One region of the Streptomyces sp. NPDC048254 genome, then DNA from elsewhere that is predicted to be linked to it. Evidence: riboswitches for the same ligand, from Rfam matches in the RefSeq annotation. Region 1 holds a riboswitch; each other region holds the start of a gene.
The links. A riboswitch is a leader RNA that binds a small molecule or an ion and turns the genes downstream of it on or off. The one in region 1 is predicted to bind cobalamin.

Region 2: it holds a riboswitch for cobalamin, as region 1 does, so the genes downstream of both, ACGFZQ_RS09210 (ribonucleoside-diphosphate reductase subunit alpha) here and ACGFZQ_RS46100 (cobalamin biosynthesis protein) in region 1, are expected to answer to the same signal.
Region 3: it holds a riboswitch for cobalamin, as region 1 does, so the genes downstream of both, ACGFZQ_RS35395 (CbtB-domain containing protein) here and ACGFZQ_RS46100 (cobalamin biosynthesis protein) in region 1, are expected to answer to the same signal.

The regions. Positions count from the first base shown of each region.
Region 1 is NZ_JBICZJ010000026.1:68,388-78,693, forward strand. It holds gene ACGFZQ_RS46085 (lysozyme) at 1-97, shown strand, start outside; gene ACGFZQ_RS46090 (inorganic phosphate transporter) at 272-1,534, shown strand; gene ACGFZQ_RS46095 (hypothetical protein) at 1,554-1,781, shown strand; cobalamin riboswitch at 1,922-2,064, shown strand; gene ACGFZQ_RS46100 (cobalamin biosynthesis protein) at 2,164-3,135, shown strand; gene ACGFZQ_RS46105 (cobyric acid synthase) at 3,132-4,667, shown strand; gene cobN (cobaltochelatase subunit CobN) at 4,664-8,323, shown strand; gene ACGFZQ_RS46115 (putative cobaltochelatase) at 8,320-10,306, shown strand, end outside.
Region 2 is NZ_JBICZJ010000002.1:849,743-860,048, forward strand. It holds gene def (peptide deformylase) at 1-232, shown strand, start outside; gene cyc1 (epi-isozizaene synthase) at 526-1,611, shown strand; gene ACGFZQ_RS09190 (cytochrome P450) at 1,608-2,987, shown strand; gene ACGFZQ_RS09195 (helix-turn-helix domain-containing protein) at 3,027-3,992, opposite strand; gene ACGFZQ_RS09200 (hypothetical protein) at 4,086-4,328, shown strand; gene ACGFZQ_RS09205 (ribonucleotide-diphosphate reductase subunit beta) at 4,241-5,254, opposite strand; gene ACGFZQ_RS09210 (ribonucleoside-diphosphate reductase subunit alpha) at 5,254-7,620, opposite strand; cobalamin riboswitch at 7,745-7,877, opposite strand; gene ACGFZQ_RS09215 (GNAT family N-acetyltransferase) at 7,875-8,405, opposite strand; gene ACGFZQ_RS09220 (ATP-binding protein) at 8,588-10,306, shown strand, end outside.
Region 3 is NZ_JBICZJ010000015.1:186,570-196,875, reverse strand. It holds gene efeB (iron uptake transporter deferrochelatase/peroxidase subunit) at 102-1,337, opposite strand; gene ACGFZQ_RS35445 (EfeM/EfeO family lipoprotein) at 1,334-2,530, opposite strand; partial or broken gene ACGFZQ_RS35440 (amidohydrolase family protein) at 2,660-3,708, opposite strand; gene ACGFZQ_RS35435 (MerR family transcriptional regulator) at 4,010-4,375, opposite strand; gene ACGFZQ_RS35430 (hypothetical protein) at 4,474-4,920, shown strand; gene sigJ (RNA polymerase sigma factor SigJ) at 5,128-5,994, opposite strand; gene ACGFZQ_RS35420 (carboxymuconolactone decarboxylase family protein) at 5,991-6,551, opposite strand; gene ACGFZQ_RS35415 (MarR family winged helix-turn-helix transcriptional regulator) at 6,562-6,927, opposite strand; partial or broken gene ACGFZQ_RS35410 (acyl-CoA dehydrogenase family protein) at 7,249-7,419, shown strand; gene ACGFZQ_RS35405 (enoyl-CoA hydratase/isomerase family protein) at 7,416-8,480, shown strand; partial or broken gene ACGFZQ_RS35400 (NAD(P)-binding domain-containing protein) at 8,477-8,761, shown strand; cobalamin riboswitch at 8,976-9,116, shown strand; gene ACGFZQ_RS35395 (CbtB-domain containing protein) at 9,153-9,374, shown strand; gene ACGFZQ_RS35390 (CbtA family protein) at 9,396-10,148, shown strand.

The sequences.
Region 1 (10,306 bases):
CTTCTGGCAGTACGACAACAGCGGCAGCCTGCCGGGTGACCAGAATCTCTTCAACGGGTCGGCGAGCCGGCTGAAGGCGTTCGCCAAGGGCTCCTAGCCAAGGGGCGACCGGGCCGCCGGACCGGAAACGGGACGGCGGCCTCGCCCGTGCCCGCACACGAATACCCCGAAGCCGATCACAGACACCACAGAGACCACCTCAGTTCACCTTCCGTTCACTCAGATTGCCTACGGTCCAACGGCCGATGACCTCTATAGATTGTCTGGGTAAATGGAAAGCTTCTCGCTGATCCTCGCGATTGTGGTGGTGACCGCACTCGCGTTCGATTTCACGAACGGTTTCCACGACACCGCCAACGCGATGGCCACGACCATCTCGACCGGCGCGCTCAAGCCCAAGATCGCAGTGGCCATGTCCGCCGCGCTGAATCTGGTGGGCGCCTTCCTCTCCGTGGAGGTCGCCAACACGATCTCCAAGGGCCTCGTCGACGAGAACGGCATCCGCCCCGAGGTCATCTTCGCCGCCCTGGTCGGCGCGATCCTCTGGAACCTGGTGACCTGGCTGGTGGGCCTGCCCTCCAGCTCCTCGCACGCCCTGATGGGCGGTCTGATCGGCGCCACCGTCGCCTCCGCCGGCTTCGGCGCGGTCCACGGCGACGTACTGGTCACCAAGGTCCTGCTCCCCGCGGTCGCCGCCCCCGTCGTCGCGGGCCTCGCGGCGATGCTCTCCACCCGCCTGTCGTACGCGATCGGCAAGAACGCCGAGAACGCAGAGGACGCAGCCACCCGCAAGGGCTTCCGCGCCGGCCAGATCGCCTCCGCCGGCCTGGTCTCCCTCGCGCACGGCACCAACGACGCGCAGAAGACGATGGGCATCATCACCCTCGCGCTGATCGCGGGCGGCTCCATCGCCCCCGGCTCGAACCCTCCCACCTGGGTCATCCTCTCCGCCGGCCTCGCCATCGCGCTCGGCACCTACATCGGCGGCTGGCGGATCATCCGCACCATGGGCAAGGGCCTGACCGACCTCCGGCCGCAGCAGGGCTTCGCCGCCCAGACCAGCGCGGCCACCGCCATCCTGGCCTCCTCCCACCTCGGCTTCTCCCTCTCCACCACGCACGTCGTCTCCGGTTCCGTGATGGGCGCGGGCCTGGGCCGCAAGGGCGGCACCGTCCGCTGGTCCACCGCGACCCGCATGATGATCGCCTGGGTGCTCACCCTCCCCGCGGCCGCGCTGGTCGGCGCGCTCGCCGAGTCCGTGACCGACCTCGGCGACTGGGGCACAGCGGCCGTCGCCGTCTTCCTCGTCGCCTCCAGCGCCGCGATCTGGAAGCTCTCCCGCCGCGAGGTCGTGGACAGCGCCAACGTCAACGACACCGACGGCACCGAGCCGGCCGGCGTGGTGACCGCGGCGATGGCCGCCGTGACCCCGCCGCCCGCGGGCCCGGTGACCGACGACCTCACCGCCACGATCCTGTCCCCCGCCCCGTCACCCGCGCCGGTCACCGCCACCGACCCGGCCGCGACCGTCTGACCCCCGAGGAAGAACCGACATGAACATCGACTGGGCAGCCATCGGCTCCGTCTTCGGCGTCAGCCTCGTGGTCACCGTGGGCATGGTGGCCCTCTTCACCCTCGGCATCAAGGGCCTCTCCGCCCGTGAACGCGCCACGGCCCAGGGCAACTCGGCGGCCCTGGCCGTGACCGCCGCCTACCTGTGTTTCGCGGCCTGCGCGGCCGCCGTGGCCTACGGCATCCACCTGATCGTGGCCAAGGCCTGACCGGGCCGGCCGCTCGCGACCGGCGAAGGCTCCTCCCCGACCCGCTCGGGAGGAGCCTTCGGCATGCCCCACAGGCCCCGCCGGCCCACCGGTGTGGGCCTTCCCACACACTCCCCTCGCAGGTCAACGGCAAGTTGACGGCTCTTCCGGGGGCGTGGTGGACTTCCGGAGCCAAGTACGGCGGCAAGAGAGGAAGCCGGTGCGAATCCGGCGCGGTCCCGCCACTGTCACCGGGGTAGCAATCCCCGGGAGCCAGGAACTCTCACCGCCGGTCTCGTCGAACCAGGGCGTGGACACCCTGAGTGAGGACATATCGCCATGTGCGGCTGCCGTTCGAGGTTGAGTACCCGGCTCCTTCCCGCCCCCGCGGCGGGCTGAGCCGATGGGTGCCGGTCGCGTCTTCGCGTACGGCGCCGCCGCCGGCCTTCTCGGCGATCTGCTGCTCGGCGATCCGCGCCGGGGGCATCCGGTCGCCGCGTTCGGCCGGGCGGCCGGGTCCGTCGAACAAGTGCTGTGGCGGGACCACCGCGGGTGGGGCGCACTGCACACCGCGGTGTGCGCCGGCGGCGCCGTGACTCTGGGTGCCCTGGCCCAGCGGCTCGTACGACCGTCCACCGCCGCGGCCGTCGCGCTCACCGCGACCGCCACCTGGGCCGTCGTCGGGGGCACTTCACTCGCCCGGGAGGCCGGTGCCATCGGGCGCGCCCTGGAGGCGGGGGACGTCGAGGCCGCACGGGCCCGGCTGCCGCATCTGTGCGGAAGGGATCCGCAGGCCCTGGACGCCGACGGGATCGCCCGGGCGGTCGTGGAGTCCGTCGCCGAGAACACGAGTGACGCGGTCGTGGGTGCGCTGGTGTGGGGGGCCGTGGGCGGGGTGCCGGGGCTGCTCGGGTTCCGGGCCGTCAACACCCTGGACGCCATGGTGGGCCACAAGTCGGCCCGGTACCGGCGGTACGGGTGGGCCTCGGCGCGGCTGGACGACATGGCGGGGTGGCCCGGGGCGCGGCTCACCGCCGTACTGGCCGCCGTCGCCGGAGATGACACCAAGGGGGCCGTGCGGGCCTGGCGGTCCGACGCGGCGAAGCACCCGAGTCCCAACGCCGGGCCGGTGGAGGCGTCGTTCGCGGGGGCGTTGGGGGTACGGCTCGGCGGGACCTTGTCATACGGCGGGCGGGTCGAGCACCGGCCGGTGCTGAACGGGGAGGGGCGTGCGGTGGAAGTCGCGGACATCGAGCGGGCGGTGCGGTTGTCACGGCGGGTGGGGTGGCTGGCGTGGGGGGTGAGTGCGGCCGGGGCCCTGCTGCGAGGGCAGCGGTCGCGGTCGGCCGTGCGGCTCCCGGGGAGTTCCTCATGAACAACGGAGGTCTCCTCGTCGCCGGTACCACCTCCGACGCCGGCAAGAGCGTGGTCACCGCCGGTATCTGCCGGTGGCTGGTGCGGCAGGGCGTGAAGGTCGCGCCGTTCAAGGCCCAGAACATGTCCCTCAACTCCTTCGTCACGCGCGAGGGCGCCGAGATCGGGCGGGCGCAGGCCATGCAGGCGCAGGCCTGCCGCATCGAGCCGACCGCGCTGATGAACCCCGTGCTGCTCAAGCCGGGCGGCGAGCAGAGCAGTCAGGTCGTGCTGCTCGGGAAACCGGTCGGCGAGCTGAGTGCGCGCGGCTACCACGGCGGGCGGCAGCAGAAGCTGCTCGGGACCGTGCTCGACTGTCTCGCCGAGTTGCGGGGCACGTATGACGCGGTGATCTGTGAGGGGGCGGGCAGTCCGGCGGAGATCAACCTGCGCCGGACCGACATCGTGAACATGGGGATCGCGCGCAACGCGCGGATTCCGGTGCTCGTCGTCGGCGACATCGACCGCGGGGGCGTGTTCGCCTCGTTCTTCGGCACCGTCGCCCTGCTCTCGCCGGAGGACCAGGCCCTGGTCGCCGGGTTCCTCGTCAACAAGTTCCGCGGCGACGTCTCCCTGCTGGAGCCGGGCCTCGACATGCTGCACGGCCTCACCGGGCGGCATACGTACGGTGTCCTCCCCTTCCAACACGGGCTCGGGATCGACGAGGAGGACGGGCTGAGGGTCTCGCTGCGCGGGACCGTCCGGGAGTCGAACACGGCCCCGCCCGTCGGCGCGGACGTGCTGCGGGTCGCCGTCTGCGCCGTCCCCCTGATGTCCAACTTCACGGACGTGGACGCGCTGGCCGCCGAACCCGGTGTCGTGGTGCGGTTCGTGGACCGGCCCGAGGAACTCGCCGACGCCGATCTCGTCGTGCTCCCGGGGACCCGGGGGACGGTCCGGGCCCTGGACTGGCTGCGGGAGCGGGGGCTCGCGGAGGCGCTGCGGCGCAGGGCCGCCGAGGGGCGGCCGGTGCTCGGCATCTGCGGTGGCTTCCAGGTCCTCGGCGAGCACATCGAGGACGAGGTCGAGAGCCGGCGCGGGCAGGTGGCCGGTCTCGGGGTCCTGCCCCTACGGGTGCGGTTCGCCCGGGAGAAGACCCTCACCCGGCCCGTCGGCGAGGCCCTCGGCGAGCGGGTCGAGGGGTACGAGATCCATCACGGGGTCGGTGAAGTGACCGGCGGGGAGGCGTTCATCTCCGATGACAGAGGGCACAGCCTGGACGGCTGCCGGGTCGGGCAGACCTGGGGTACCCACTGGCACGGCTCCCTGGAGTCGGACGGTTTCCGGCGGGCCTTTCTGCGCGAGGTGGCGGCCGCCGCGGGCCGCCGGTTCGTGCCGGCCCCCGATACCTCGTTCGCCGCGCTGCGCGAGGAGCAGCTCGACCGGCTCGGCGACCTGATCGAACAGCACGCGGACACCGACGCGCTCTGGCGGCTCATCGAGTCGGGCGCGCCGCAAGGACTGCCCTTCATTCCACCGGGAGCGCCCGCATGAGCACTGTGTTGTTGTTGTCGACCGCCGACACCGATCTGCTGGCGGCCCGGGCCGCCTCCGGTGCCGACTACCGGATCGGCAATCCGACGCGCGTCGATGTCACGGAGGAGCTGCCCGCGCTGATCGAGGGCGCGGACATCGCCGTCGTACGGCTGCTCGGCGGCAAGCGGGCCTGGGAGGACGGGCTCGCTGCGCTCAGGGCCGCCGGGATCCCGACCGTGCTCCTTGGCGGCGAGACCGTGCCGGACGCCGAGTTGATGGCCGAGTCGTCGGTGCCGGCCGGTGTGGTCGCGGAGGCGCTGCGCTACCTCGTCGAGGGCGGGCCCGCGAACCTCCTTGAACTGTCCCGGTTCCTGTCCGACACCGTGCTGCTGACCGGCGAGGGGTTCGCCGAGCCGCAGAAGATGCCCGAGTTCGGGGTGCACGGCTCGTACGGGATCCGGGCCGGCCGCCCCACGGTCGGGGTGCTCTTCTACCGGGCCCACGAACTGAGCGGCAACACCGCCTTCGTGGACACCCTGTGCGACGCGATCGAGGCGCGGGGCGCCAACGCCCTTCCGGTGTACTGCGGTTCGCTGCGCGGTGCGGACGCCGGGCTGTACGAGATCCTCGCCGGGGCCGACGCGCTGGTCGCCACCGTGCTGGCGGCCGGCGGCACCCACGCCTCGCAGGCCTCGGCCGGCGGTGACGAGGAGGCCTGGGACATCGGGGCGCTCGCCGATCTCAACGTCCCGGTGCTGCAGGGCCTCTGCCTGACCTCCTCCCGGCAGGCCTGGGACGAGTCCGACGCCGCCCTCTCCCCCATGGACGCGGCGATGCAGGTCGCCATCCCGGAGTTCGACGGCCGTCTGATCACCGTGCCGTTCTCCTTCAAGGAGCAGGGCGACGACGGAGCCGACGTCCCGGTGTACGTCGCCGACCCCGAGCGGGCCGGACGGGTGGCCGGGATCGCCGTACGGCATGCGCGGTTGAAGCACATGCCGAACGCCGACAAGAAGCTCGCGCTGGTCTTCACCGCCTATCCGACCAAGCACTCGCGCGTCGGCAACGCGGTCGGGCTCGACACCCCTGCCTCGGCGGTACGCGTGCTGGACGCGCTGCGGGATGCCGGGTACGGGGTCGAGGGACACCCCGACAACGGGGACGAGCTGATCCACCGGCTCATCAACGCCGGTGGCCACGACGTCGAATGGCTCACCGAGGAGCAGCTGGCCGCCGCGCCCGCGCGGGTGCCGCTCGCCGACTACCGGGCGTGGTTCGACAAGCTGGACCCGGACCTCAGGGCAGGCATGCTGGAGACGTGGGGCGAGCCGCCGGGCAGCCTGTACGTGGACGGCGACGACATCGTCCTCGCCTCCCTGCAGTTCGGGAACGTCGTCGTCATGATCCAGCCGCCGCGCGGCTTCGGCGAGAACCCGATCGCGATCTACCACGACCCGGACATGCCGCCGTCGCACCACTACATGGCGGCCTACAGGTGGCTCGAAAACTCTTTCGGCGCGGACGCGGTCGTGCACATGGGCAAGCACGGCACGATGGAGTGGCTGCCCGGCAAGGGACTCGGGCTGAGCGCCGGCTGTGCGCCGGACGCGGTCCTCGGCGAGCTGCCCCTGATCTACCCGTTCATCGTCAACGACCCCGGCGAGGGCACCCAGGCCAAGCGGCGCGGGCACGCCACCGTGGTCGACCATCTGGTCCCGCCGATGGCCCGTGCCGACACCTACGGCGACCTGGCCAAGCTGGAGCAGCTGCTCGACGAGTACGCGCTGGTCTCCGACCTGGACCCGACGAAGGCACCGGCCGTGCGGGCGCAGATCTGGACGCTGGTCAAGGCGGCCGAACTCCACCACGACCTGCATGTGGACGACCAGCCGGACGACGCCGACTTCGACGAGTTCGTCATGCACATCGACGGCTATCTGTGCGAGATCAAGGACGTGCAGATCCGCGACGGCCTGCACATCCTCGGCGGCGGCCCGGTCGGCGAGGCGCGCGTGAACCTGGTGCTGGCCGTGCTGCGGGCCTCGCAGGTGTGGGGCGGGCAGGCCAACGCGCTGCCGGGGCTCAGGGCCGCGCTGGCCGCTCACTTCGGCCTGGTCGAGAAGGAGTTGCTCGCCGAGCCCGGTGCGCCGGTGAAGGTGCCGGCCGAGCTGTCGGACCTCGTCGAGGGTCCGTCCCGCACGGCCGCCGACGCCATCGACCTGCTGGAGCAGCTCTGCCGGCGGATCGCGGAAGGGATGGAGGAGCGCGGCTGGGCGGTCACGGACAGCCGTTCCCTCATCCGTGCCGTCCTCGGCACCGAACTCCCGGAGGCCGTCGCGGTGCTGGAGTTCGCCTGCGCCGAGGTCGTGCCCCGGCTGGCCCGCACCACGGACGAGATCGACCACATCCTCAAGGCGCTCGACGGCGGTTACGTCCCGGCGGGACCGTCCGGCTCCCCCACCCGCGGGCTGGTCAACGTCCTGCCGACCGGCCGGAACTTCTACTCGGTCGACCCCAAGGCCATTCCCTCCCGGCTGAGTTGGGAGGTCGGCCAGTCCCTCGCCGACTCGCTGGTGCGGCGGTACCTCCAGGACACCGGCGAGTACCCGAAGTCCGTCGGGCTGACGGTGTGGGGCACCTCCGCGATGCGCACCCAGGGTGACGACATCGCCGAGATCCTGGCGCTGCTGGGCTGCCGTCCGGTCTGGGACGAGGCATCGCGGCGCGTGACCGGCTTCGAGGTGGTCCGGCTGGACGAACTGGGCCGGCCGCGCATCGACGTCACGGTCCGGATCTCCGGCTTCTTCCGGGACGCGTTCCCGCACGTGGTCGCACTGATCGACGACGCCGTACGCAAGGTCGCCGAGCTGGACGAACCGGCCGACCGGAACTACGTGCGCGCCCACGCCGACGAGGACACCGCCGAGCACGGTGACCGGCGGCGCGCCACCGCCCGTATCTTCGGCTCCAAGCCGGGCGCGTACGGCGCGGGCCTGCTGCCGCTGATCGACGCCCGCAACTGGCGCTCCGACGCGGACCTCGCCGAGGTGTACGCCGTCTGGGGCGGTTACGCCTACGGGCGCGGGCTCGACGGGCGGGCGGCGCGCGGGGACATGGAGACCGCGTTCAGGCGGATCGCGGTGGCAGCGAAGAATGTCGACACGAGAGAGCATGACATCGCGGATGCGGACGACTACTTCCAGTACCACGGCGGCATGGTCGCCATGGTGCGCCACCTGACCGGCACCAACCCCGAGGCGTACGTGGGTGATTCGGCCACCCCCGACCAGGTGCGGACCCGCACCCTCGGCGAGGAGACCCACCGTGTCTTCCGGGCCCGGGTGGTCAACCCGCGCTGGATGGCGGCCATGCGCCGGCACGGCTACAAGGGCGCCTTCGAGATGGCGGCGACCGTCGACTACCTCTTCGGCTACGACGCCACGGCCGGCGTCGTGGACGACTGGATGTACGAGAAACTCAGCGCGGAGTACGTCTTCGACGCGGAGAACCGGGACTTCATGAAGAAGTCCAACCCGTGGGCGCTGCGCGGCATCACCGAACGGCTCCTGGAGGCCGCCGACCGGGGCCTGTGGGCCGAGCCGGACGCGGACACCCTGGAACGGCTGCGCGCCACCTACCTGGAGCTCGAAGGCGACTTGGAGGGCGACCAGTGACCACCCCCTTCCCCTTTACGGCCGTCGTCGGTCAGGACGACCTGCGGCTGGCGCTGCTGCTGAACGCCGTGTCACCGGCGGTCGGCGGAGTGCTGGTGCGCGGCGAGAAGGGCACCGCCAAGTCCACGGCGGTACGCGCCCTTTCGGTGCTGCTGCCGGCCGTGGACGTCGTCGCCGGCTGCCGCTTCTCCTGCGACCCGGCCGCCCCGGACCCGGCCTGCCCGGACGGGCCGCACAATCCGCCCGGTGCCTTCGAGTCCCGCCCGGCGCGCATGGTCGAACTGCCGGTCGGCGCCTCCGAGGACCGGCTGGTCGGCGCCCTCGACATCGAACGGGCCCTGGCGGAGGGCGTGAAGGCCTTCGAGCCGGGCCTGTTGGCCGACGCCCACCGGGGCATCCTCTACGTCGACGAGGTCAACCTCCTCCACGACCATCTGGTCGACCTGCTGCTGGACGCGGCCGCGATGGGCGCCTCGTACGTGGAGCGCGAGGGCGTCTCGGTACGGCACGCGGCGAAGTTCCTGCTCGTCGGCACCATGAACCCCGAAGAGGGCGAGCTGCGGCCGCAGTTGCTGGACCGGTTCGGCCTGACCGTGGAGGTGGCCGCCTCGCGCGAGCCTGACCAGCGGGTCGAGGTGGTACGGCGACGGCTCGCGTACGACGACGATCCGGCCGGTTTCGCGACGCGCTGGGCCGGTGAGGAGGCCGCCGTACGGCAACGGATCGTGGCGGCGCGGGCGTTGCTGCCGTCGGTGCGGCTGGGCGACGGGGCGCTGCGGCAGATAGCGGCGACCTGTGCGGCCTTCGAGGTCGACGGTATGCGCGCCGACATCGTGATGGCGCGGACGGCGACCGCGCTGGCCGCGTGGGCCGGGCGGACCGAGGTGCTGGCGGAGGACGTCCGGCAGGCCGCGCTGCTCGCGCTGCCGCACCGCAGGCGCCGTAACCCCTTTGACGCGCCGGGCCTGGACGAGGACAAGCTGGACCAGACGCTGGAGGAGTTCTCCGGCGAGGACGAACGCGACGACGATCCGGATCCCGACGGTCCCGGCGGGGGCGGCGGCCGGCCGGCGCCCGACGACGGTGACCCGCAGGGCGGCGACACGGGTGCGCGGCCCGAGGCCGGGGAGGACGGCGAGCCGCAGGCGTCCGGCGGCTCGGGCGAGCAGGCGCCGACGCGGGCCGCCGAGCCCTTCCGCACCAAGATGCTGACCGTGCCGGGGATCGGTACCGGCGCCGCCGGCCGGCGGTCCCGGGCGCGCACCGAGCACGGGCGTACGACGGGTGCGCGGCGGCCCCGGGGTGCCCTGACCAAGCTGCACCTGGCGGCGACCGTGCAGGCCGCCGCCCCGTATCAGCGGGCGCGCGGGCGGTCCGGTCCTGGCCTGGTGGTCCGGCGGGACGACCTGCGGCAGGCGACCCGGGAGGGGCGTGAGGGGAACCTCGTGCTGTTCCTGGTGGACGCGTCCGGGTCGATGGCGGCCCGGCAGCGGATGAGCGCCGTGAAGGGGGCCGTGCTGTCGCTGCTGCTCGACGCCTATCAGCGGCGGGACAAGGTGGGGCTGGTGACCTTCCGGGGTGCGGCGGCCGATGTCGCGCTGCCGCCGACCTCGTCCGTGGACGCGGCGGCGGCCCGGCTGGAGGCGCTGCCGACCGGCGGGCGCACCCCGCTCGCTGCCGGGCTGCTCAAGGCGCACGACGTGCTGCGGGTGGAGCGGTTGCGGGACCCCGCGCGGCGGGCCCTCGTCGTCGTGGTGACCGACGGACGGGCCACCGGTGGGCCCGAGCCGGTCGCGCTCGCCGGGCGGGCGGCGCGGCTGTTCGCGGCCGACGGGGTCGCCTCGGTGGTCGTGGACTGCGAGTCGGGGCCGGTACGGCTCGGGCTCGCCGGGCAGCTGGCCGGTGAGCTGGGTGGTACGGCGGTGACGCTCGACGAGTTGCGGGCGGACTCGATCGCCGGGCTGGTCAAGGACGCGCAGAGTC
Region 2 (10,306 bases), on a different contig from region 1:
CGCCTACGCCCCGCTCGCCCGGCCCGACTACGCCGAGGTCACCGGGCAGGACGAGCAGGGCAACCCGATCAAGGTGCGCGGCACCGGCTACTTCGCTCGGTGTTTGCAGCACGAGACGGATCACCTGTACGGGTACCTGTACATCGACCGGCTCTCCAAGCGTGAGCGCAAGGACGCCCTGCGGCAGATGGCCGAGAACGAGCCCCGCTACCCCGTGGTCGCCAACGACTGAGACGGACAAGGGCTGTTGTGACGCCTGGTCGGGACTGCCCCGGCCAGGCGTTCGTCATGTTCGGTCAGACTCGCTCACCTGTCCGTCGTACATTCGATCCTTTGTGCGCCACTAGCGAACCCTGACCAGTCACACAAGGGGAGATTCTCGGCATGCCGGGGTAGTGAATGGAGCAAATCCGTTCCCAGACCGGTCAGTTGTGGTGCTGAATGGGATGTGCGGGGATACGCAACGGCGCACGCCCGGCACAGCGGGAGGGGCGTGCGCACCTGGCGGCTGAGAGGGGTTTGTTCGTGCACGCTTTCTCACACAGCACCACATCGACGCCGACGGCGATCGCGGTTCCACCACAACTCGCCCTGCCCGTCATCGAGGCCGAGTTTCCCCGGCAACTGCATCCGTATTGGCCGCAGCTCCAGGAGAAGACCCGCCTCTGGCTGCTGGAAAAGCGGCTGATGCCGGCGGACAAGGTGCAGGAATATGCCGATGGCCTTTGCTACACCGACCTGATGGCCGGGTACTACCTGGGCGCGTCCGACGAGGTGATCCAGGCGATATGCGACTACAGCGCGTGGTTCTTCGTCTGGGACGACCGGCACGACCGTGACGTGGTGCACGGCCGGTCCGCCGACTGGCGAAAGCTGAGGTTCCGTTTGCATGCGGCCCTCGATGCCCCCCTGTACCATCTGCACCACCCGGACACCCTGGTCGCGGGGTTCGCGGACAGTGTCGCCCGGCTGTACTCGTTCCTGCCGGGGGCCTGGAACCAGCGGTTCGCCCGGCACTTCCACGAGGTGATCGAGGCGTACGACCGCGAGTACCGCAACCGCACCACGGGATACATTCCGAGGGTCGAGGAGTACCTCGCCCTGCGGCGCCTCACCTTCGCCCACTGGATATGGACGGACCTGCTCGAGCCGAGCGCCGGGACCGAACTCCCGGACGCCGTGCGCAAGAATCCGGCATACCGCCGTCCGGCGCTGCTCAGCCAGGAATTCGCCGCCTGGTACAACGACCTCTGCTCGCTGCCCAAGGAAATAGCGGGCAATGAGGTGCACAATCTCGGAATCAGTCTCGTCACCCATGAGGAAATGAGTCTGGAACAGGCGGTCGAAGAAGTCAGGCGACGCGTCGAGGAATGCATCAGCGAATTCCTGGCCGCCGAGCGGACTGCTCATCGGTTCGCCGAACAGCTCGACGACGGCACCGTGCACGGAAAGGAACTCGGTGCCGCGGTCCTGGCCTGTGTCGCCAATATGCGGAACTGGTTCAGTTCCGTCTACTGGTTCCACCACGAATCCGGCCGGTACATGGTCGACAGCTGGGACGACCGGTCCACGCCCCCGTACGTCAACAACGAAGCGGCAGGTGAGAAATGACCGTCGAGTCCGTGAAGCCCGCGACCGCGGAGGCTTCCGAACGCGGTGAACTGCGCGAACCGCCCCTGGCCGGGGGCGGTGTGCCGATACTCGGCCACGGCCGGCAGCTGGTCCGCGACCCGCTGGCCTTCATGTCCCGGCTGCGCGCCGACGGCGACATGGTGCGCCTGCGCCTCGGCCCCAAGGAGGTGTACGCCGTCACCACCCCGGCGCTCACCGGGGCCCTCGCCCTCAACCCCGACTTCATCATCGCAGGCCCGCTCTGGGAGTCCCTGGAGGGACTGCTCGGCAAGGAGGGCGTGGCCACCGCCAACGGGCCCCGCCACCGCCGCCAGCGCCGCACCATCCAGCCGGCCTTCAACCTCTCCGCGATCCCCGACTACGGGCCGATCATGGAGGAGGAGGCACACGCGCTGACCGAGCGCTGGCAGCCCGGCGACACCGTCGACTGCACCTCGGAGTCCTTCCGGGTCGCCGTCCGCATCGCCGCCCGCTGCCTGCTGCGCGGCGAGTACATGGACGAGCGTGCCGAGCGGCTCAGCGTCGACCTCGCGAGCGTGTTCCGCGGTATGTACCGGCGGATGGTCGTACCACTCGGCCCGCTGTACCGGCTGCCGCTGCCGGCCAACCGCGAATTCAACCGGGCGCTGGCCGATTTGCATCTCCTCGTGGACGAGATCGTCGCCGAGCGTCGGGCATCTGGTCAAAAGCCGGACGATTTGCTGACAGCATTGCTGGCGGCGAAGGACGAGAATGGCGAGCCCATCGGGGAACAGGAGATCCACGACCAGGTCGTCGCGATACTCACCCCCGGCAGCGAAACTGTCGCTTCCACGATCATGTGGCTGCTCCAGGTCCTCGCCGAACACCCGGAACACGCCGAGAAGGTACGGACCGAGGTCGAATCCGTGACAGGAGGTCGACCGGTTGGATTCGAGCACGTTCGGCGGCTCACGCACACCAACAATGTCGTCGTCGAGGCGATGCGTTTGCGGCCCGCCGTATGGATATTGACGCGGCGCGCCAAGACCGACACCGAGCTCGGCGGCTATCGCATTCCGGCGGGGGCCGACATCGTCTACAGCCCCTACGCCATCCAGCGCGACGCCGAGTCGTACGACGCGCACCTCGACTTCGACCCGGACCGCTGGCTTCCGGAGCGGGCCCGGGAGGTGCCGAAGTACGCCATGAGCCCCTTCAGCGTCGGCAACCGCAAGTGCCCCAGCGACCACTTCTCCATGACCCAACTCAGCCTGATCACGGCGGCGTTGTGCGCCAGGTACCGCTTCGAACAGGTCCCCGGGTCCAACGACGCCACCCGGGTGGGCATCACGCTGCGGCCGCACCGGCTGCTGCTCACGCCCGTGCCCTGGTGACCGGCCGATCGGCGGGTGACTCCTGATACCGGCGCGCGCTCAGGCGGCCTCCGGGCCCCGGAACGCGCGCCGGTAGGCGTTCGGCGTGGTGCCCAGCTCCTTCACGAACTGGTACCGCAGCGCGGCCGCCGTACCGAAGCCGGCGCGGCCCGCGACGGCGTCCATCGTCTCGTCGGTCCCCTCCAGCAACTCCTGTGCCAGCAGCACCCGTTGCCGCAGGATCCAGCGGTACGGCGTGGTGCCGGTCTCCTGCTGGAAGCGGCGGGCGAAGGTGCGCGGGGCCATCAGGGCGCGGGCGGCCAGCTGCTCGACGGTGACCTCCTCGTCGAGATGCTCCGCCATCCAGGCCAGCACCTCGCCGACCGTGTCGCAGGGGCCCTCCGGCAGCGGGCGTTCGATGTACTGGGCCTGGCCGCCGTCCCGGTGCGGGGGCACCACCATCCGCCGGGCGATCTTCTTGGCGACCTCGGGGCCCTGCTCCTTGCGGACGATGTGCAGACAGGCGTCGATACCGGCCGCGGTGCCCGCCGAGGTGATCACCGGGTCCTCGTCGACGTACAGCACGTCCGGCTCGACCCGGGTGCGCGGGAAACGGCGGGCCAGCAGCTGCGCGTGCCGCCAGTGCACGGCGCACCGCCGCCCGTCCAGCAGCCCGGCCGCGCCGAGGACGAAGACGCCGGAGCAGACGCTGAGCACCCGGGCGCCTCGGTCCACCGCCCGGCGCAGCGCGTCGAGCAGCTCGGGCGGGTAGCCCCGCTCGACATTGGAGTCCGAGGCCGGCACCGCGATCAGATCGGCCTCCTCCAGCCGGTCCAGGCCGTACGGCGTGGAGACCGTCAGGCCCGGCACATGGGTACCGAGCGACGGCCCCTCCGCCGAGACCACCGCGAAGTCGTACACCGGCAGCCCCTCGTCGGAGCGGTCGAGGCCGAAGACCTCGCAGACCACCCCCAGCTCGAAGGGGTGTACACCGTCCAGCAGCACTGCCGCCACGTTCTTCAGCATGCTGCCAGTGTGCCTCGCCGCTGGCAGTAATTCGAGGGTGTGTGGCAGTGCTGCCACTCACGGTAAGGAGCATTCGGCGCGAGAGTGGTGTCCATGAACGGAAACCAGATCGAAGGTCTCGTCGGAATGGTCCTGGTCCTCGGCATCCTGGTCCTCATGACCCTCCCGTCCGTGCTCGGCGTCCTGCGCGACAGGCGCATCGACCGGCAGATCAGGGAGGCCCATGAGGACCGCGGGGAGCGGGAGACTCAGAAGTCTTCGTCCAGGTCCACGGTGCCCTCCACCGCGACCTGGTACGCGGACGGACGCCGCTCGAAGAAGTTCGTCAGCTCCTGAACGCCCTGCAGCTCCATGAAGGAGAACGGGTTCTCCGAGCCGTACACCGGAGCGAAGCCGAGGCGGCCGAGCCGCTGGTCGGCGACGCACTCCAGGTACTGGCGCATCGAGTCGGTGTTCATGCCGGGCAGGCCGTCACCGCACAGGTCACGGGCGAACTGCAGCTCCGCCTCGACGGCCTCCCGCAGCATGTCGGTGACCTGCTGCCGAAGCTCGTCGTCGAAGAGCTCCGGCTCCTCCTTGCGGACCGTGTCGACCACCTCGAACGCGAAGCTCATGTGCATCGTCTCGTCACGGAACACCCAGTTGGTGCCCGTGGCGAGGCCGTGCAGCAGACCCCGGCTGCGGAACCAGTAGACGTACGCGAAGGCGCCGTAGAAGAACAGGCCCTCGATGCACGCGGCGAAGCAGATCAGGTTGAGCAGGAAGCGGCGGCGGTCGGCCTTGGACTCCAGGCGGTCCAGGTTCTCCACCGAGTCCATCCACTTGAAGCAGAACTCGGCCTTCTCCCGGATGGAGGCGATGTTCTCCACCGCGGCGAACGCGGCCGTGCGGTCCTCCGGATCGGGGAGGTAGGTGTCCAGGAGGGTCAGGTAGAACTGGACGTGCACGGCCTCCTCGAACAGCTGGCGGCTCAGGTACAGCCGCGCCTCGGGGGAGTTGATGTGCTTGTACAGCGTCAGCACCAGGTTGTTCGCCACGATCGAGTCACCGGTCGCGAAGAAGGCGACGAGCCGGCCGATCAGGTGCTGCTCGGAGGGGCTGAGCTTGGCGAGGTCGGCGACGTCCGAGTGGAGGTCCACCTCCTCGACGGTCCAGGTGTTCTTGATGGCGTCCCGGTAGCGCTCGTAGAAGTCCGGGTAGCGCATCGGGCGGAGAGTCAGCTCGAAGCCCGGGTCGAGCAGGTTCTTGTGCTGGGTGGTCATTACTGGCAGGCCTCGCAGGACTCGGGGTTTTCCAGGGAGCAGGCGACCGCGTCTTCGGGAGCCGTCTGCTGGGCGGGAACGGTGGCTTGGGCCTGCGCGGCGCGGGCGATCCGGGTCGCCGGGCGCGAGCGCAGGTAGTACGTCGTCTTCAGGCCCGACTTCCAGGCGTACGCGTACATCGAGGAGAGCTTGCCGATGGTCGGCGTCTCCAGGAACAGGTTCAGGGACTGGGCCTGGTCCAGGTACGGGGTCCGGGCCGCGGCCATGTCGATCAGACCGCGCTGCGGGATCTCCCACGCCGTGCGGTACAGCGCCCGTACGTCCGCCGGGATCCACGCGAAGTCCTGCACCGAGCCGTTGGCCTCGCGCAGCGCCTCCCGGGTGCGGGCGTCCCAGACGCCCAGGTCCTTCAGCTCCTGCACCAGGTAGGAGTTGACCTGGAGGAACTCACCGGACAGTGTCTCGCGCTTGAAGAGATTCGAGACCTGCGGCTCGATGCACTCGTAGACACCGGCGATCGAGGCGATGGTGGCGGTGGGCGCGATGGCCAGCAGCAGGCTGTTGCGCAGGCCGGTCGTCGCGATCCGCGCGCGCAGCGCCGCCCAGCGCTCCGGCCAGGTGAACTCGACGCCGTAGTGGTCGGGGTGCAGCACACCCCGCGCGGTGCGGGTCTTCTCCCAGGCCGGCAGCGGTCCGTTCCGCTCGGCGAGGTCGGCGGAGGCCTCGTAGGCGGCGAGCATGATCCGTTCGGCGATCCGGGTGGAGAGCGCCTTGGCCTCGGCGGAGTCGAAGGGCAGCCGCAGCTTGAAGAAGACGTCCTGCAGACCCATGGCACCGAGGCCGACGGGACGCCACTTGGCGTTGGAGCGGCCCGCCTGCTCGGTCGGGTAGAAGTTGATGTCGACGACCCGGTCCAGGAAGGTGACCGCGGTGCGGACGGTCTCGTCCAGCCGCTCCCAGACGATGTCACCGGCCGCGGTGTCGACGAACGCGCCGAGGTTCACGGACCCCAGGTTGCAGACCGCCGTCTCGCCGTCGTCCGTGACCTCCAGGATCTCCGTGCAGAGGTTGGAGGAGTGGACGACATGGCCGGGGGTGGCCGTCTGGTTCGCGGTCCGGTTCGCCGCGTCCTTGAAGGTCATCCAGCCGTTGCCGGTCTGCGCGAGGGTGCGCATCATCCGGCCGTACAGGTCACGGGCCGGGATGGTCTTGCGCGCGAGCCCCTCGGCCTCGGCCTTGCGGTAGACCGCGTCGAACTCGTCGCCCCACAGGTCCACCAGCTCCGGCACGTCGGCCGGGGAGAACAGGGACCACTGCCCGTCGGCGTTCACCCGGCGCATGAACTCGTCCGGGACCCAGTGCGCGAGGTTCAGGTTGTGCGTACGCCGGGCGTCCTCACCGGTGTTGTCGCGCAGCTCCAGGAACTCCTCGATGTCGGAGTGCCAGGTCTCCAGGTAGACCGCGGCGGCGCCCTTGCGCCGGCCGCCCTGGTTCACCGCGGCCACCGAGGCGTCCAGGGTCTTCAGGAACGGCACGATGCCGTTGGAGTGCCCGTTGGTGCCGCGGATCAGCGAACCGCGGGAGCGGATCCGGCTGTACGAGAGACCGATGCCGCCGGCGTGCTTCGAGAGCCGGGCCACCTGGTGGTAGCGGTCGTAGATGGAGTCCAGCTCGTCCTTCGGGGAGTCGAGGAGGTAGCAGGACGACATCTGGGGGTGCCGGGTACCGGAGTTGAAGAGGGTGGGGGAGGAGGGGAGGTAGTCGAGCCGGCTCATGAGCCGGTAGAGCGCGGCGACTTCGGCCAGGGCGCGGGAGGTGTCGTCCTCTGCCAGGCCGGCGGCGACGCGGAGCATGAAGTGCTGGGGGGTCTCGATGACCTTGCGGGTGATCGGGTGCCGGAGCAGGTAACGGCTGTGCAGGGTGCGCAGGCCGAAGTAGCCGAAGCGGTCGTCGGCGTCCGGGTCGACCAGGGCGTCCAGGCGGGCCGCGTGCAGGCGCACGAACTCGGCGGTGCGGTCGGCGATGAGGCCCTCGCGGTGGCCGACGGCGACGGACTCCGTGAAGGACGTCACGCCCTGCGAGGCGGCCTCGGCGCGGATCGAGACCGTCAGCAGCCGGGCGGCGAGCCGGGAGTAGGCGGGGTCCTCGGAGATGAGGCCGGCGGCCGCCTCGGTGGCCAGCTCGCGCAACTCCGACTCGTCGGCCCGCGCGGACCGGCCGCGCAGCGCGGCGGCGGCGACCCGGCCGGGGTCGGCGTCGGGGAGGTCGGCGGTCAGCTCGGTCAGGGTCCGCAGCAACGCGGTGCCGGGGCCGTCCTCGTCCACAGAGATGGTCGCTGAAGCCGGTTCGGCTGGCGCGATGGTCACGTGGGGCTCTCCCTCGCTCGGCACGGGGCCTGGCGGAGGGCAGGAGGCAGCACACGGGCGCACGCACGCGTGTCGCGTCCCCGGCCCACTCCACGAGGCCCGGACGTCAGAACACCCGGGCCGGACGGCCGGGTGTGCTGTCGGCAGGTCCTCGGACTGACACTTGTGCACAGATATGCGCAAGTACACCGTTGCGGGACAGTTCCGGATTCGCACCGGATTCCCCTGCTGCGACAGCGAGCATGAGCATACATCTAGTGCCGGGTCGCGGTGTCACCCCCACATGTTGTGTCGCGGTGGTGTCGGAGTGTCAGCTCGTAGGTGAGGAGAGTGATGTCGTCCAGGTGCGGCACGGGATTCCAGTCCCGCTCGGGTGTGCGGACGAAGCCGAGGCGTTCGTAGATCCGGTGGGCGGTGTGCATGCTCCGCTGGCTCGACAGGACGACGGCCGTGCAGCCCTCCGTGGCCCGCGCGCGGTCGACGCAGGCGCGGACGAGGGCCTCGTGCGCGACCGCGAGCGCCCTGATCTCGGCCTCGCCGGGGCGCGCGATGTCGGCGATCGGGCCGGGACCGGCGACGAAGGTGACTCCGCCGAGGAGTCGCTCGCCGTCCACGGCCACGAGCACCTCGGCGGCGGCCGCCCGGTGTGCCACGTCCTTCAGCACGGGCAGGTACTCGTCGCCCTCGCCGTAGTCGAGGAGGCCGTCCTGGAGGTAGGCCTGGGCGGTGATCTCACCGAGGGGTCCGTATTCGGCCGGGTCCGCGGGCCGGATCGTGATGTCCATGGTGCCGAGTCTGCCGGAGGGCTCCGACCACGTGCTCCCGGTTTTCCAGGGGGTGTTCCGGCCCTGTCCGGCGGTGGGGCAGCCGAGTTGCGTGGTGCGACGGTAGTGCTTCCATGGAGTTAGGTGCCCGCGGGTCCTCCGTGCCGAGAGCTGGTCTCGGAAGGCTCGGAAGGAGAGGCGCCATGTCGAGAATCGTCCGTCACCCGCCGGGCAAGGTCCGGCCACGCAGTGCGCCGATGGCGACGCTGGACGCGAGGCGGGCGTGGCGTCGGCTCCGGCGGTTCTTTCTGGGGCACTGGCACCGTCTGACCATCTGGCTGGAGGCCCGCCGTAACACCACCCGCTCCAAGAACTGGCGTCGGTGGTGGTCGTACACCAATCTGAACCGGGTTGTCTGGCTGACCTTCCTGGTTCTGCTCCTCGCCTGGGTCGGTGAGGGGTTCTGGATCCTGTTCACCCACCGTACGACCGCCTTCGAGCAGTGGCGGCACAGGTCCGAGGACGGGTTCGACGCCGTCGTGCGATTCGTCGGTCCGCTCCTTGCCGCCTCGGTCGCCGCGGCGGTGTTCCTGTTCTTCTGGTACCACTGGACCAAGGGGCGGTATCTCGCCAAGGCGCGCAACGAGCCGCGCAGACTGGTGCGCACCGCGGGGCCGGACATCTCCGAGGTCGTGGGCCGCGAGGAGCTGGCCCGGGTCATCGCCCAGCGGCTGCGGCAGCGCGAGACCCGCAGGCCGTATCTGCTCGTCGGCGGTATCGGCACTGGGAAGACCGCCGTTCTGGTGCGGCTCACCGAACTGCTGGCCGAGCAGCATGCCGTTCCCGTGCCGATCCGGTTGCGGGACGCCACCGGCGGAGACCTGAACTTCGAGCGCATGGCCAGGGAGCGGTTCGCCGAGGAGGCGCCCCGGGGCATTCTGGCGCGCGGCAAGAACGACCGGGTCTGGCACCAACTGCTCGCCGACGACAAGGTGGTGGTCATCGCCGACGGCCTCGAAGAGGCGGTGCTCGACGAGAGATTCCAGGAGGACCGGGACAACATCATCCGCAAGGCCATCGAGTGTGCCCACGAGGAGAAGCTGCCGCTCGTCATCGCGTCCCGCCCGCACAGCCCGCTGGAGAGCACACCCGCCGCGATAGTGGAGCTCGAACCGCTGAGCGAGGAGGAGGCGTTGCGCTTCGTCGAGGCCCGGGTCCCGGAGACCGACGAGCGCCGCGTCGACTGGATCGTGGAGACCGCGGAGGTCACCGAATCGCCCATCTACCTCCAGATCGCCCGTGAACTGCACCACCACGGCGGCCTGGAACGCGACCGTGTGCACAACCGTGCCCATCGGCTGGACACCCGGAGCTGGGACCGCAGCACACTGCGGCTGTGGCTGCTGGAGACGTGGGACCGTTCCGTGCGCGAGGGCCGGCTGCGCGAAGACGTCGAGCTGAGCCCCCAGGAACGCGACGACACCGTCGAGGTGGTGTCCGCGCTCGCATGTATCGGACTGCTCCAGGACAGGCTGGAGGTCGGCTTCACCGAACTGCTGGGCGAAGACGTCCACCCCGGTCCGGCGCGGCGGACATCGGCCCGCGCGGACCATCTGTGGGCCATGGCACGCCGTTTCGACCGGTACGGCAAGCGCGGGAACACCTTCTCCGAGTGGCACCGGGAACAGATCTGGAACACGCTCTGCGACCGTCTGAGCCCCAGGGAGAGCAAGCGTCTGCGCGAGGGCAACATGGGCCAGTGCCAGATCGCGCTCGCCCGTTTCGCGGCCAACGCGAGCAAGCTGCGGCTGGTGGAGGGCTTCGAGAAGAGGGTCCGCTTCCCGCACAGCACCTTCCAGGCCTACTTCGGCTTCCGCATGCTGAGTCACCTCGGCGAGCACGACGCCGGCGAGTTGATCGAG
Region 3 (10,306 bases), on a different contig from region 1:
GCGGAGCCATGATGGCGCGTGAGTGAATACCGGGTCAGGGATGCTGGGGCAAACCTTGACCGTGTATTGACCGATCGGGTCCCGAAGTTGTTCGAACAAGCTCAGGTCAGCAGAGCGCGCCCGTACCAGTCGTTCCGGTCCCGCACCCCGGGCAGCGCGAAGAAGTACCCGCCGCCGAACGGCGAGATGTAGTCGACCAGCGGTTCGCCGGCCAGCCGCTTCTGCACGGTCTCGAATTGCCGTGCCAGGTCCTGCTGGTAGCAGCTGAACAGCAGACCCATGTCGAGGTTGCCGTTGCTGTCCATGCCCCGGTCGTAGTTGTAGGCGCGGCGCAGGATCCGCTGCTCGGCGGTGGCCGTGGTGCGCGGGTTGGCCAGCCGGATGTGCGCGTCCAGCGGGATGACGTCACCCTTGGGGTCGTCGGCGTAATCAGGCGTGTCGTGCTCGGCGTCGCCGTCCAGGGGCGCCCCGGACTCGCGGGACCGGCCGAACATCCGCTCCTGCTCGCTGAGCGAGACCCGGTCCCAGAACTCCACCAGCATGCGGATCAGCCGCACCACCTGGTAGCTGCCGCCGACCGCCCACTCCGGCTCGCCGGAGTCCGCGCCGACCCACACCAGCCGGTCCATCTCCCGGGCGCTGCCGGTCTCCGGGTTGGCGGTGCCGTCCTTGAAGCCGAGCAGGTTGCGCGGGGTGCCGGACGGGCGGGGCGGGCTGGTGAAGCCGTCCAGCCGCCAGCGGACCTGCATGCCGCCCCGGGTGTGCCGGGCGATGTCGCGCAGTGCGTGCAGCACGGTGTCGGTGTCGTCCGCGTGCAACTGCAAACTGAGGTCGCCGTGGCACCACTCGGGCCGGAGGTCGTCGTCCGGGAAGGCCGGCATCGTGGTCAGCCGACGGGGCCTCAGTCTCCCGAGCCCGTACCGGTCGTCGAAGAGCGAGGCGCCGACGCCGACGGTCACCGCCAGCGCACCCGACGGCAGTTCCTCGCCGAGGACACCGGAGTCGGCGGGCGGCGCGGTGACGCCCACCGGGTCGGGGGTGCCGCCGGAGGTGAGGAAGCGGGCGCGGTCGGTGAGCGTGCGCAGCAGGTCGGTCAGCTCGGCGCGGTTCCCGGCGGTCACGTCGAGCGAGGTGAAGACGGTCGTCCGGCGCGGCGCCGCGATCGCGGACCGCTGACGGGCGCCGTGGAAGGGTGCGATGGCCGGCGTTGCCGTGGTGGCGTCGGTGATCGGGGCGGCCGCGCCGCCGGCGGCCAGTCCCGCGCCCGCGAGCGCCGCGCCCCGCAGGAAGCCACGGCGGCCGACCCCGCCCTTGCCCGTCGTCTCGTCGGTGCTCACACCGTCCTCCGTGGATCGCACAGGGTCGCCACCGACGCCAGCCGTTCCACCAGGTCCCCGAGCGCCGCGTCGACGTTCTCGCGCTGCCGGTGGCTCAGCCGCCCCAGGGGTGTCCAGGTGCCGTCGTGCTCGAAACCGTCGAGCGTCTTCCCGACCCGGTCCAGTTCGCTCTCCAGAGCCGGCAGACCGGCGTACCGCGTGGCCAGCAGCGGGTGCAGCCGGGACATGACCTGCACCGTGCCGTCGAGGTTGGCGCGGGCGGTGGCGAGGTTGCTGCCGCTGCCGTAGTCGGTGCGGCCGGTCAGCTCGAACTGCACCGTGTTCTCCAGGATCTCGTGCGCCCGCAGCCCCAGCTGGGCGGGGTCCATCCGGGTTCCCGCCCAGTCGTCGCGGAGCGCGGTCACCGCCTTCACCAGGTCGGCCGCCGGGCCGCGCAGGCCGTTCGCGGACTCGCCGTGCCACAGGCCGTACTCGACGCGGTGGAAGCCCGTGAAGTCCTTGTCGTGCACCCCGCCGGGCAGGCCCGCGTCCGTGCCGTTGATGGCGCCGTCCGCGTCGCCGAAGGCGTCGTACGCAGCGCCCAGCCGCTCGTACTCCAGGTGCGCCGGCAGCCAGTCGGCGCGGGCGGCGGCGAGGTCCCCGCCGTCGATCGCGTCCCGCAGGGTCGTCGTCAGCCGGACGACGTCGGACAGGCCGCTGCCGATCCACTTCTGGTAGGCGAGCGCCGGCGGGATCAGGTCGTGCTCGGTGACCGGGGCCGCGGCCGGTCCGCTGCGCCCCGTGGTGATGCGGACCGTGGGTCCGGTGACGGCGTCGGCGTCGTCGGGGACGCACTTGAACGCGTAGGTGCCCTTGCCGAGACGGACGGTGAGTTCCCGGGTGGTGCCGGGGCCGATGTCCTCCACCTCGCCGTAGACGGCCTGGCTCTTCGGGTCCTCCAGGAGGACCTCGGCGGGGCCGTCGGTCGGGTTGCGCAGGTCGAAGACCTGGACACCAGGGGTGGGTGTGCGCCAGCCCCGGCCGCAGCGGCTGGCGGACACCTCCACCGCGGTGTGCGGCAGGGCGGCAGGGGCGGCGTGTGCGGGGCGCGAGTCGTGTGTGAGCGCCAGGGCTCCCGCCACCAGGCATACGACGGCGACCGCGACGACCGCCCAGGGACGCAACGACCTCCAGCCGAGGCCGGACAACACCATCCCGAGCTCCCGGGTTCGTACCGTTCGTGATCGCCTCATGCTAGGCAGCACTTCGCACTCGAACGGCCGTCCAGGCAAACCCATGACCAAGAGTTCCCTGCCGGTTCACCGGACCTCCCGAGGAGCCCCTCAGTCGGTGCCGGGCTGGACCATCCTGAAGAAGGCGCGGGCACCGGCGCGCTGCACCGACCGCCGCAGCCGCGCCGGGAGCGGACGGGAGACGGGCGCGAGGGCGGGGACGCCGGCCAGGCGGGGGAAGAGGGCCTCGGCGTTGGTGCGGTTGACGGCGGCGAGGATGCCGGGGCCGACACCGGTGTCGAGGCCGTTGGCGAAGTACTGGCCGGCCGCGGCGGGCGCGAACGGCCAGTCGCTGCCGAACAGCACGTGCCCGGGGCGGGCGAAGGCGAGCAGGGTGGGCAGGGCGGCGGGGCTGGACGAGAGCGCGGTGTCGCAGTAGAAGCCGCGGAAGTCCCCCAGGATGTCCAGGGGGCTGCGCCCGGTGTCGGCGGCGAGGGCGACGGCCATCCGGTGCGAGGCGTACGGCACGAAGCCGCCCGCGTGGCTGAGGACGAACCGGATCCGCGGGTACCGGCGCACCACACCGTTGCGCACCAGGAGATAGGCGGCCCGGGTGGTGTCGAGGAGGAAGTCCGCGGCGAACGGCGGGATGCCGTCGACGGCCGGCCCGGGCAGTTCGGCCGGGTGGACGAAGGCGACGGCACCGTGCTCGTCCAGCACCCGCCAGAGGGCGTCCTGGCCGGCGGCGCCGAGGTAGTCGCCGTCGGTGTTGGCGAGCAGGGTGACGCCGTCGGCGCCGAGTCCGGCGAGCGCCCGTTCGGCCTCCTGTGCCGAGGCCGGCGTGTCCGGCAGGGGCAGGGTGGCGAACCAGCCGAAGCGGCCGGGGTGCTCGGCGGTGAGCGCGGCGGAGAAGTCGTTGAGCTGCCGGGCCAGGCCTGCCGCCGCCCCGGGTCGGTGAGGAAACCGGTGCCCGGGGTGGAGGCCGACAGGATCGCCGTCTCGGTGCCGAGCAGATCCATCGCCTCCAGGGCCGCCTCCGGGCTCCAGTCGGGCAGGGCGCGCCCGCCCGCCTCGGTGATCCCCTGCCCGGTCAGGGCCTTCCGGTAGCCGGGCGGGATCAGGTGCTGGTGGACGTCGATCCGGCGCGGGGTGCTGGTCAGGGGGCTGCCCTTCCCGTCGTCACGGCACTGGAACGTCCCTGACGGCCTCCCTGCCGTAGCGGATGTTCCAATTGGAGCAGACGCTACATCAGCGAGCCGAGGCAAGAGCGACACGAGGTGCCCAGGTGAGTGGGACCGGGGCCGTGAGCAGAGCCATGGACAGCCCGTACGACGTGGCGGTGATCGGGTACAGGCCCACCGGGGTGACCGCGGCGAACCTGCGAGTGCCTGTCCCGGGCCCGTCGACGCCTCAGGGAACCCCGGTCGCCGTCGGTCTCGGCGGGCTGAGGGGAGCGGCCTCTCAGCCCGCCCGCTCCGCCGCCCGCAGGGGGCATCCGGTGCCGACGCGCGCCTCGAGTTCGGTCCGCAGGGCCGCGAGTTCGGCCATGCGCGCGTCGACGACCCGGATCTTCTCCTCGAACAGTGCGGACAGCGCCTCGGCCGAGTCCGGCGCGTCGCTCAGCTCCTCGAAGTGCCGGCCGATCTCGGCCAGTGAGAAGCCGAGGGTCTGCGCGGTACGGACGTAGTGCAGCCAAGGCACCGTCTCCGGCGGGAAGTCGCGGTAGCCGTTGGCCAGGCGCCGGCCCGTGACGAGGCCGATCTTCTCGTAGAAGCGAATGGTGTCCTTGCTCAGGCCGGCCTGCGCGGCCAGCTCTCCGATACGCATGACCCTCCGCCGGACTGCCGCGCTGGGACTTGACGTTGGACAGTACTCCACTGTTTAGCGTGAGGCGTCGCTGCCACGAATCGAGCAGGAGCCCCCTCATGATCCGTCTCGCCGCCCCCACCCACCCCGCCTATCCGCGGGTCGTCCGTGCGAGCGCCTGGTACGACCTCGTCGTCACCGTGGGGTTCGCGACCCCCTGGACCTATGCGCTCGTGCACGACGGACTGTCGTCGCTGGGGGACACCCTCGGGCTGGGCGTGCTGCCCGCCCTCGACCCGATGCAAATCCTGTACGCGAACCTGATGGGCTCGGTCGTGGTGGTGTGGGCGCTCCTGCGGATCATCGAGCCGCTTCCCGCGCACGGCCTGTTCGACGGCGTGGCGCGCGTCCAGTTCGCCCTGTGGCAGGCGTACGCGCTGGGCCACGGAGCCACGCGCCTGCTGTGGCTCTTCCTCGTGGTGGAGGTGGCGTTCGGTGTCGCCCAGCTGTGGCCATGGCGGTGGACCCGGCGGACCGGCCTCGTCTCCTGCCCTCGGCTGCCATGAACGCCATCGCGGATACGACGGCCGTGGGACGCGAGGGCGTCGAACGGATGCTCCGGGACACCGTGATCCTCTACGAGGACGGGACCCCTGACGATCCACCTGGTGGGGGACGTGCGCCACCATCTGCGTGCGTAGTCTCCATGGGTCCATGGGCCGGTGTTCCCGGTGTTCCCGGCGGGCGGTGCCGTCCGCCGGGAACACACCGGCCTAGCGGGTGAGTTCGGCCGGCTCGTCGAGTCGCGTCAGCTTGCTCGGGTTGGCCACCGCGTGGATGCGGACGACGCGGCCGTCCGCCACCTCGACGCTCACCGCAGCCAGTCGGCCGCCGACCTCGATCCGGCCGGCGGGCGCGCCGTTGAGCCAGACCGGGGACACCGTCCGGTCCGGCCGGGCGAGCAGCGCGGCCACGAGCTCGGCGCCGTGCACCGGGGCGGTCGCGGCACCGGCCTGTCCACCGCCGTCGGCGATCAGGACCACGTCGGGTGCCATGACCTCCATCAGCTCCTGCACCCGCCCGGTGCGCAGCGCGGCCAGGAACCGCTCCACCACGGCACGCTGTTCCGACCGGCTCACCCGGACCCGGGGCCGCCGGGCCGCCACATGCTCGCGGGACCGCCGGGCGATCTGCCGTACCGCGGCGGCCGACTTGCCCACCGCCTCGGCGATCTCCCCGTACGGCACGTCGAAGACCTCGCGGAGCACGAACACCGCCCGCTCGGTCGGTGCCAGCGTCTCCAGCACGGTGAGCATCGCGATCGAGACGCTGTCCGCGAGTTCGACGTCCTCGGCGACATCGGGACCGGTCAGCAGCGGCTCCGGCAGCCATTCGCCGACGTACTCCTCACGGCTGCGGGACAGCGTCCGCAGCCGGTTGAGCGCCTGGCGGGTGACGATGCGGACGAGATACGCCCGCGGGTCCCGCACCCGGGACCCGTCGACGTCGGCCCATCGCAGCCAGGACTCCTGGAGCACGTCCTCCGCGTCGGCCGCCGACCCGAGCATCTCGTAGGCGACCGTGAACAGCAGACGGCGATGGGCGACGAACAGGTCCTCGGGGGCCGAGCCGGCCGTCATGCCGTCGCGGCGGGCTGGGCCAGCGGGATCGCGCAGGCGTCGGAGAAGCCCTGCGAGCCGACCCCGTTCGCCACGTTCGCCCTGGTCGCCAGGTTGACATAGGCGATGAACGCGGTGAGCTCGACCATCGCCGGCGCGCCGAGCCGGTCCAGCAGGCCGGCGTACATCTCGTCGGTCACGGTCGGCGGGGTGTTCGTCATGGCCTCGGCGTACTCCATCACGTCCCGCTCCGGTTCCGTGAAGACGTCCGCCTCCCGCCAGCGCGGTACCTGGCTGGCCTTGACCAGGTCCAGGTTCCCGTTCTGGGCCTGGAAGTAGCCGACGTCCAGGCACCAGCTGCAGCCGACCTGCGCGGCCACCGCCATGTGCGCGAACGACTTGAGGCTCGCGTCGGCCCGGTCCCAGGCGCCGACCTTGCCGCCGAACTCCAGGTTGTCCTGCGCGACCTGGGGGCTGTGCCACAGCACCTCGACGTTCTCGGGCACGGCACCGAGCTGTTCGACCATGTTCTCCTTGAGCCCGGCCGGGAGCTCGGCCTTCGGGATGCGCAGCGTCACGGTGTTCTCCTCATGCGTTGCCGGTATGCGTTGCCTGTTCGGCATGAAGACACCGCCCGGAGCGCGGATGTGACAGGGGCCGGCCCGGGGGCCCGCCGGCGTCGTCGGTCGCCGCCAGGATCCTGCGGCCGATCTCGTGCAGCTGGCGCACCTGCGCCCGGGTCAGCGGGTCGAAGACCAGTCGGCGTACGGTCGCGACGTGCGCCGGTGCCGAGTCCGCGACCTTGGCCCAGCCCGCCTCCGTCAGCGTTGCCACGGTGAAGCGGCCGTTGTCCGGGTCCGGCTCCCGGCGCAGCCAGCCCCGGTGCTCCAGGCGCTTGGCGACATGGGAGAGCCGGGACAGCGACCCGTTGGCGAACAGCGCCAGTTCGCTCATCCGCAGGGCACGGCCGGGCGCCTGACCAGCACACCGGCAAGGGCGAGCCAGGACGGTGTCTCGTCGTCGGTCAGCCGGCGCGGCTCGGGAGCGACCATGGGGAAATCCTAGCTTTACGCCTCAAGTGACCCTACCGACGGGTCGGTTGACGCTTTCAACCCGAAAGGATCCGGCTTCGACCGGTACCCGCACCGCGCGGTCCGCGGACGGCACGCCCGACGAACCGCCCACCGCGGCCCCGCCTGGGCGACCCGCGACACCCTGGACGGAGCAGGACCCGGGCGTTGCTCAGACGAAGGTCGTCGACAAGGACGGCCCCGGGGGTACGCGGTCGCCGACCGCGCGCTCCGGCTGCACGGCGGCTACGGCTACCTCAGCGCGTACGGTATCGAGAAGATCGTCCGTGACCTGCGGGTCCACCAGATCCTGGAAGGAACCAACGAGATCATGCGCGTCATCGTGACCCGCGGCCTCTTGGAGGCGTTCGGATGAGCGACGTCCTGCTCCACACCGCCGGCCGGGCGGCCCACCTCACCCTCAACCGGCCCAAGGCACTCAACGCCCTGTCCCACGCCATGGTGCTCGACATCGCCGAGGCACTCACCCAGTGGGAGCACGACCCGGCCGTCGAGACCGTCGTCATCACCGGCGCGGGGGAGCGCGGCCTGTGCGCGGGCGGTGACATCCGGAGCATCTACGAGGACGCCCGCGCCGGGGACGGCAGTGCGTCGGCGGAGTTCTGGCGCGACGAGTACCACCTCAACGCCCGGATCGCCCGCTACCCCAAGCCCTATGTCGCGATCATGGACGGCATCGTCATGGGCGGCGGTGTCGGCGTCTCCGCGCACGGCAGCGTCCGGATCGTCACCGAGCGCTCCCGGGTCGCCATGCCGGAGACCGGGATCGGCTTCGTCCCCGACGTCGGCGGGACCTATCTGCTCGCCCTCGCCCCGGGCGAACTGGGCACCCATCTCGCCCTGACAGGGACTCAGATCGGTGCCGCGGACGCCCTGTTGTGCGGACTCGCCGATCACTGGGTCCCGTCGGACAGGATCGAGCGGCTGATCGCCGACCTCGCCGACCGGCCGGTGCACGAGGCGCTCACCCGGCAGGTGCGACCGGCGCCGGAGGGCGAACTGGTCCGCCACCGGGAGTGGATCGACGCCTGCTACGCCGCCGGCACGGTCGAGGAGATCGTCCGGCGGCTGCTCGCCCACGGCGACCCGGCGGCGAAGGAGGCGGCGGAGACCCTGCTGTCCAGGTCGCCGACCGCCCTGAAGGTCACCCTGGCGGCGATGCGCCGGGCGCGGCGGCTCGGCCCGCTGGAGCGGGTCCTCGACCAGGAGTACCGCGTCTCCTGCGCCGCCCTGTCCGCCCCCGACCTGGCGGAGGGCATCCGCGCCCAGATCATCGACAAGGACCGCAACCCGCGCTGGTCCCCGGCCACCCTCGCCGAGGTCACCGACGCCGACGTCGAACGCTTCTTCGCTCCGCTCGGCGAGCGCGAACTGGGTCTCGCCGGACCCGGCACCACCCCGGAGGCGGCCTGGTGAGCCGTACCGTCGCGTTCATCGGACTCGGACACATGGGCGCCCCCCCATGGCCGCCAACCTCGTCAAGGCGCGCCATCGGGTGCGCGGATACGACCTCGTGGTCACTTACCGGCCCCGGTCTTGAGCCCGCCGCCCGCCCCGGCACCCTCTTCGTCGACTGCTCCACCATCGACGTCGCCGACGCCCGCACCTCCCTGACGGCCAAGGCCCTGGGACCGGCCGCCGACGCCGTTCGCTCAGGCGGATTGCACGCCGAACTCGGACTGCACGCCGCCGAGTTGTACGCCTCCTGTGCCGAACGCAAGGGCCGTACCGCCCTGCTCACACTCAACCGGCCGCAGGCCCTCACGCGCGCAACCGCCGGCCAGAAGGACGGCATGAGCGCCCTCGTCGGCAGACGTCCCGTCGAGTTTCGTCACCGCTGACCCAGCACGCCCAGAACCGGCCACCAGGCGCGAGATGAAGATCACGCCTGGTGGCGCGGTCTTGGCCGTGCTCCTGACACGCGGTACGGTCTGTCCGATATCGACGACGCCAGAACGGAAGCCGGTGGGAGTCCGGCACGGTCGCGCCACTGTATGCGAGAGCCCCCGGGTGCTCGTGAGTCAGACCCGTAGCCGTCGTCCAGTGCACCACCGAGATGGGACGCGAACTCCCAGAGGAGGTTCTGCCATGGCGCAGACCGTCGCGCAGCCGACAGCCACCACCCCCGTCATTCCCGCCAAGCTGCCGCTGAGTGCGATAGCTCCCTGGGCGGTCTTCTTCGGCATCCTCATGCTCATCCTGCTCTACTTCGTCGGCGCCGAGCAGGGCGCCACCTCCGTGTTCAACGGCACGGACGTCCACGAGTGGGTGCACGACGCCCGCCACCTCCTCGGCTTCCCCTGCCACTGACGTAAGGGACGCCGCACGCCCATGAACTCCGCAACGGTAAGAAACCTCCTGGTGCGGGGCATGCTCGCCGGCCTCGCCGCCGGCGTGCTCGCCCTGGTCGTCGCCTATCTCCTCGGTGAGCCGAACGTCGACAAAGCGATCAGCTTCGAGGACGCCCACTCGCACGAGCACGAGATGGAGGTCGTCTCCCGCTCCCTCCAGTCCACCGCCGGCCTGGCCACCGGTGTGCTGCTCTACGGGGTCGCTTTCGGCGGCATCGCCGCCCTCGCCTACTGCTTCGCCCTCGGCCGCGTCGGCCGCTTCTCGCCACGGGCGACGGCGCTGCTGCTGTCCGGGTGCGCGCTGTTCGCCGTGTACGTGGTGCCGTTCCTGAAGTACCCGGCCAACCCGCCGTCGGTGGGCGACCCGGACACCATCGGCAAGCGGACCACGCTGTACTTCCTGATGATGGTGCTCAGCGTGCTCCTGGCGGTCGCCGCGACCATCCTGGGCAAGCGGCTCCGGCCGAGCCTCGGCACCTGGTGGGCGACCGTGGTCGCGGTGGCCGCGTTCGCGGTCGTCATCGGGCTGGCGTACCAGTTCCTGCCGACCATCAACGAGGTACCGACGGACTTCCCGGCCACCCTGCTGTGGCGGTTCCGGCTCTCCGCGCTGGCCATCCAGCTGGTGCTGTGGGGCGGATTCGGCCTGCTCTTCGGCGAGTTGGCCGAACGGCAGCTCAACCCCAGGCCGGCGAAGGCCCCGGCCGGGCGGACGGTTCCCGCCGCCCACTGAACGATTCACGTCACGCGAGGGCCCTTCGGAACCATCCGGGGGCCCTCTCGCGTTCTCCGGGAACCGACCCAGCAGGCGAGGACGAGCAAGGCGAGGAGCGGAGGACCCGAGTGGCCAGACACCCTCAGCCACGCCGCATCACCCTCGGCGGTCACGAG